Pelagibaculum spongiae: one gene and its partner. The protein of the gene in region 2 interacts with the protein of the main gene of each other region in a pairwise test. Links are inferred from orthologs where the notes say so. Each region holds a gene or a part of one and is shown on either strand. Other genes may lie near its edges.

Region 1 (3,317 bases), on a different replicon or contig from region 2:
CAAAAAAAATCTTCAGCCTACTATTTTCAACCCAAAAATATGACTCAAATTTAGATTTATTTTTCCAACTCTCACATAAAGTAACATTGGTAGCCATTGCAATTAGAATCTTTTCCTCTGACGGTATTTTCCCTAACCATATTCTATGGATAATTGAAACACCTGAAGCCCGACCCTCACCTGCATCTCTTCCTACACCAACAGAATTAAGAATGTCGATAACATCTATGAAAATATTGATTAACAATGCATGATCTGAAGTAAAGCTTACACTTTCTTCACCATAACAAGCAGATTTTACAAATTTACTAGCATCTTCCTGCGATAGGATAGGCGAAGAAAAAATCTGCTCATCAAAATTGGTCTTCATAGAAACAATCAAAGCAGAAAAAAATTCATCGATATTAAAGTAATTAGCCAGCGCATCTTTTACTAACACTAATAGCCCATCTTCAGTAGCAGCATCAATCTTAGATCTGTATTTTGATACAATAAGTTGCCTAACTAAACATTCAATCACCTTGCCTCTCTCATCTTTGCTTTGTCGATTAGAGTTAGCCACTTACCTACCAAAATAGATAGACAAGCTATGTCAAAGCCACTCGCAACAATGGATTTATTCACAGAAGTATAGGCAGAATCTTTTAAACAGGTAATCAACGAACAAAAAAATCGAAGCGGGCTTTTGAAGCGCTAACAAAGCGATACAAATTCCAAGTAGCATACCAATATCCACAACTGAATTATGAACATTGGCAGCATACTTATTCAGTCAAGTTAACCCACTTGCTGCCAGAATGACTCTGGGTTCTCCAAAAGCTCAGCTACTTGTGTTTCATCAATGATTTTTATTTCAAGCTCAGTCGCTTTATCCAGCTTCGAACCTGCCGCTTCACCGGCAATCAAGCAATGGGTTTTCTTTGAAACACTGCCGCTTACTTTTGCGCCCATTTGTTGTAGCTGGTTCTTCAAGTCACTTCGCTGATAAGCCGCGAAGCTACCAGTGATGACAAAAGTTAACCCTTGTAAAGGTTGACTATTTTCATCAACAATCTTCTCAATTTCTGGCCAATGGACAAATTGAATTAAATCATCAACCACTTCTGCATTATGAGTTTCAGAGAAAAAGCTGCGAATATTTTTAGCGACAATTTCACCAACATCTGCCACAGCAATTAATGCTTCATGATCTGCCTGACGAATTTTATCTAATTCAGTAAAATACAACGCCAAATTTCTGGCAGTCGCCTCACCCACTTCACGAATACCTAACGAATAGATAAACCGTTCCAGAGTAGTTTCTCTGGCTTTTTCTAAAGCACTCACCAATTTAGTCGCAGATTTTTCGCCCATGCGTGGCAATCGAGCAACCGTATCAGCCTGGACACGGAATAAATCGGCTGGTGATTTAACCAGTTCACGTTCAACTAATAATTCGACTAACTTATCGCCCAGTCCTTCAACATCGAGTGCTTTACGCGATGCAAAATGAATGATTGCTTGTTTACGTTGTGCGCCGCAGAATAATCCGCCGCTACAGCGAGAAACTGCTTCACCTTCAGCTCGTTTAACCGCAGAACCACAAACCGGGCACTCGCTCGGCATTTTTATGGGCTCGATGCCTCTTCTTTCAGTTTGGACAACCCTTACTACTTGAGGGATTACATCACCAGCACGACGAACTACCACCGTATCACCGATACACAAGTTCAATCGAGTAACTTCATCCATGTTATGCAAGGTCGCATTGCTAACCACCACCCCGGCTAAATCAACCGACTTCAAACGTGCCACTGGTGTGACTGCGCCGGTTCGACCAACTTGAAAATCAACGCCTTCTAGCAAAGTTGATTTTTCTTGGGCGGGGAATTTTCTGGCAATTGCCCAGCGCGGCGCTCGAGCAACCTGACCCAATTGCTTTTGCAATTGGCGGTCATTTACTTTGTAAACAATGCCATCAATTTCAAATGCTAAGTCATCACGTTTAGCGGTTAAATCTTCATAATAATCAAAACAGCCCTGCAAAGAATCAACCCGTTTGATTAAATCAGAAACCGGGAAACCCCACTCTTTTAACTGCAATAACAATTCAATTTGCCCTGCAGGCAAACTATCAGGCTCCACTGCACCGACGCTATAAGCAAAAAAGCTCAGTGGGCGGCTGGCGGCAATTTTAGGATCTAACTGACGCAAACTGCCAGCTGCGGCATTTCGTGGGTTGGCGAATATTTTGCCGTCAAGAATCCGCGCCTTGGCATTTAATTTTTCTAGCCCGGCGATCGGCATATAAACTTCGCCGCGAACTTCTAATGATGCCGGCCAGCCTCCACCCAACAATTTCAGGGGAATAGCTCTGATAGTACGCAGGTTTTCGGTAATGTCTTCACCCGACTGGCCATCACCACGGGTTGCACCTCGAACAAAAACACCATCTTGATATTCCAAGCTGACCGCTAAACCGTCGAGTTTTGGCTCGCACGACCAGGTTAATTCTGAGGTGTGGCTCAACCGCTCACTGGCACGGCGGGCGAAGTCTGCCAATTCTTCATTATTAAAAGCATTGGCCAACGACAACATCGGCAACCGATGAGCAATGCTCTTAAAGCCAACTAGAGGCTTGCCACCAATTCTTTGAGTTGGAGACTCAGGAACAATTAAATCCCTGTGCTGAGACTCCAAATCACAAAGCTCACTAAATAGCCGATCATAATCAGCATCAGGAAGGTCAGGGGAATCTAAAACATAATAAAGATGATTGTGTTGACGGATTTGTTGCCGCAGTAGTTCAATACGCTGCTTTATGCTCTCACGTTCGCTCATGATCTTCTCAGAAAAATGGCGAGCCACAACCGATAGTCATGGCTCGCCGAATTAAAATATTTAAATAATATTAAACTGATGCGGGGGTTAAACGCTCCGCTTCATCCAACATTCTTGCTGCTTGATCTTGCTTCATTGGCATGCGTTTGCAATCTAGCAGGTCAGCATTAATTTGCTTGGCCATACGGTCAGCGGTTTCCAACATATTCCAAACTGCCTTTCGAGGATTACTCGGACCGGGGATTTGAACAAACATCGTCACGCTAGGCGTTATCAGTTGATCCATAGTATCTAGGTCGAAATTACCAGGTTGCATAGAATTGACCAGACTAAACATAATCGGCAGCGCTGGATCATCATCTTGGTGACTATGGAAAATGTTCATTTCGCCAAATTGAAGCTGCTCCCGTTCCAATGCCAGCAATAACGCTTTTCCAGAAATACCATTGCCACGGGTTGCCAGATGAATCATCAACACCTGATATTGCTGGTCTTCT
Region 2 (3,424 bases):
ACTAACAACCGTTGCTCAGCTCGGTTAGCCAAAGGGTTGGCAGTATCGGCCTGATAAACACGCATCAGTTCCATGGTTTTTTTGCGCAACGGACCTTCGGGGGTTGCGACACCCAAGGTGTATTGCACCCGATAAACCAATTCATATTCGGTGACATTATTGGATGTGTCATAACTCAAGCTACGATCAATCCATTTTTCATCGATGATTGTCAATTGCAAAGCGGCACTGGCGCTAGGTTTTAAATCTTCAGTCAAATAGCGGTAAAGCTGACTGTACTCACCATCAATTCGCATTTCCAGCGGCTGAAATGCTTGGCTGCCACGCAAGTGAAAACCACAAGCCGATAAGGAAAGAGATAACAGCAGAAAGGAAATTAATTTCAGTGATTTCAGCATAGGAACAGGTTTCCCAGGTGTTAACGCAGCTAACAAGCACAAGGCAAGCAAGCACATAGCAAGCAAACGACTCGGATAGATAAATCATTTACAGCAATGCCGCATAAACTGGCGAAAAACCAATTTTATGCGGCATTGACTGCAGGTTACAAACCAGACTTGTTTTTAATAACAAGTGCTAGTTAGCAACAATACTCACCAGTTTGCCCGGTACCACAATCACCTTGCGAATGGTTTTACCTTCTGTGTGTTTTAGCACGTTGGCATCGGCCATCGCTAAAGCTTCAATGGCGCCTTTGCTGGCGCCAGTTTCTACTTCAATTTTACCACGCAGCTTGCCATTCACCTGAAGCATAATCAGCACGCTATCTTGCTTAAGTGCTTCTGGATCAACGGTTGGCCAAGACTGGTCAATCAGAACCGTATCATGGCCCAGTGCTTTCCATAAATCGTGAGAAATATGCGGCACAATAGGCGATAACAGCAGAGTGACTGCTTCCAACGCTTCTTGCATTAATGACTTGTCTGAAGCGCTTTCCAGTGGTGCTTTTTCCAATACATTCATCAAACCCATCACCGCAGCAATTGCAGTATTGAATTTCTGATGCTTGGCGATATCGTCACTGACCTGAACAATCGCTTTGTGCAATGCATGACGAACTTTCTTTTGATCACCATTCAATGCAGACAGATCTTGCTCGGCAGATACTAAGCCACTCTCGCTATGCTTGTGCGCTAAACGCCAAACACGCTTTAAGAATCGGCTTGCACCTTCAACACCTTCGTCTTTCCATTCCAGAGACATCTCCGGTGGCGCAGCGAACATGGTGAACAAGCGCACGGTATCGGCACCATACTTGTCGATTAAGGCTTGCGGATCGACCGTATTGCCTTTGGACTTGGACATCTTAGTGCCGTCTTTCAACACCATGCCTTGGCATAACAAGCGCTTGAATGGCTCGTCAGAATCAACCAGGCCGGCATCACGTAACAGCTTGTGGAAGAAACGGGCATATAACAGGTGCATTACCGCGTGTTCAATACCACCGATATATTGATCGACTGGTAGCCAGTAGTTGGCCTTTGCCGGATCTAACATGCCGTCAGTGGTATCGGCGCTGCAGTAGCGCGCGTAATACCAGCTGGACTCCATGAAAGTATCAAAGGTGTCGGTTTCACGGAATGCTGGCTGACCATTGTGAGTAGTCTTAGCCCACGCAGGATCTGCTTTGATTGGCGATTGGATACCATCCATGATCACATCTTCAGGCAACAAAACCGGTAGCTCATCAGCGGGAACCGGAATTTCCTGGCCATCTTCTGTGTATTTGAATGGAATTGGGGTACCCCAATAACGCTGACGGGAAACACCCCAGTCGCGCAATCGGTAGTTGACCTTAACCTTGCCTTTATCAGCAGCGACCAGTTTGTCTGAAATCGCATCAAATGCAGCGGCGGAATCTAATCCGTCGAATTCACCTGAATTGATCAAGGTGCCTTTTTCGGTATAAGCCACTTCAGCAATTGAAGTGTCGCTACCGTCAGCAGCAGTGATCACTTGCTTGATCTCAATGCCGTACTTAGTCGCAAATTCGTAGTCACGTTGATCGTGACCTGGAACTGCCATTACTGCGCCCGATCCATATTCCATCAGTACGAAGTTAGCCACCCAAACCGGTACTTCTTCACCAGTAATCGGATGAATTGCCATTAAGCCGGTGTTAACGCCTTTCTTCTCCATGGTCGCCATTTCGGCTTCGGAGACACCTGATTGCTTACATTCTTCAATAAATGCTTTCAGCTCAGGGTTGCTTTCAGCAACAGATAAAGCGATTGGATGCTCAGCTGCCAAGGCAACATAGCTAACACCCATTACGGTATCTGGGCGAGTGGTGTAGATATCGAATGTATCCGCCACGCCTTCAATTGGCTGAGCCAAATCGAACGTCATTTCAACGCCACGGGATTTACCAATCCAATTACGCTGCATTGCTTTAACCTGTTCAGGCCAGTCTAACTGGTCTAAATCGGCTAACAGGTCTTCAGCATAAGCGGTAATTTTGATAAACCACTGGGGGATTTCTTTACGAATAACTTTGGTATCACAACGCCAGCAACAGCCATCTTCAACCTGCTCGTTGGCCAATACCGTTTGGTCATTTGGGCACCAGTTGACTGCGGCAGTTTTCTTATAGACCAAACCTTTTTCATACAGCTTGGTGAAGAACCACTGTTCCCACTTGTAATATTCAGGGGTACAGGTCGCCAGTTCGCGGTCCCAGTCATAACCAAAACCTAAACGCTTTAACTGATTACGCATGTAATCAATGTTTTCGTAGGTCCAAGGTGCCGGTGCGGTGTTGTTTTTGATTGCGGCGTTTTCAGCAGGCAGTCCGAATGCATCCCAGCCCATTGGCTGCAATACGTTCTTGCCTTGCATGCGCATATAACGACTCACTACATCACCAATGGTGTAGTTTCGCACATGCCCCATGTGTAATCGGCCACTTGGGTAAGGAAACATCGACAGACAGTAAAATTTTTCCTGACCGGGTTTTTCCGTAACCTTAAAACTCTTGTTCTCTTCCCAGTGCTGCTGGGCCGCCGCTTCGGTTTGTTGCGGCTGATACTCTTGGTGCATCTGCGAATCTCGTGTGAGGAATCTGTAACAAAATAAAATCAGCCCGCAAGGATACCGTGTTGCCCCAGCATGCAGCAACCTTGCAATATCAAAGCTAATTAGCCAAAGGCGGTTAACTCTTGCTCGACGAGTCTATACAATGTTGCTTTATGCTAAAAACTTTCTATTTGTCATATTTATGAGCCTAAGTCGATCTATTCTACGCACGATCAGTACTATCAAACGTACCTGCGCCGTCGCCCTATTAGTGGTTTCTGTTCCCGCTACGGCAGCATTTATTCCCGCCGCACCAGAGTTAGCTGCAAAATCCTATGTATTGATGGACTTTGACAGTGGCCGAGTTCTGGTTAACCAAAATGGTGATGATCAGGTTGAACCTGCCAGC

Evidence for each region.
Region 1: the proteins of leuS (region 2) and ligA interact in binary tests that used the Escherichia coli proteins (3 or more experiments, as listed by UniProt). The link is inferred for Pelagibaculum spongiae from one-to-one orthologs.

The regions. Positions count from the first base shown.
Region 1 is NZ_QDDL01000007.1:28,561-31,877, forward strand. The notes cover bases 300-3,290. They hold ligA (NAD-dependent DNA ligase LigA), read right to left. Parts: upstream 2,821-3,290; coding sequence 778-2,820; downstream 300-777. Other genes in these bases: DC094_RS15460 (glycosyltransferase family 32 protein), read right to left, coding at 300-562; DC094_RS15470 (cell division protein ZipA), read right to left, coding at 2,891-3,290. Outside these bases: more of DC094_RS15460, read right to left, coding at 1-299; more of DC094_RS15470, read right to left, coding at 3,291-3,317. UniProt on the Escherichia coli protein: DNA ligase that catalyzes the formation of phosphodiester linkages between 5'-phosphoryl and 3'-hydroxyl groups in double-stranded DNA using NAD as a coenzyme and as the energy source for the reaction.
Region 2 is NZ_QDDL01000001.1:827,005-830,428, forward strand. The notes cover bases 309-3,406. They hold leuS (leucine--tRNA ligase), read right to left. Parts: upstream 3,040-3,406; coding sequence 577-3,039; downstream 309-576. Other genes in these bases: DC094_RS03555 (LPS-assembly lipoprotein LptE), read right to left, coding at 309-398; DC094_RS03565 (D-alanyl-D-alanine carboxypeptidase family protein), read left to right, coding at 3,218-3,406. Outside these bases: more of DC094_RS03555, read right to left, coding at 1-308; more of DC094_RS03565, read left to right, coding at 3,407-3,424.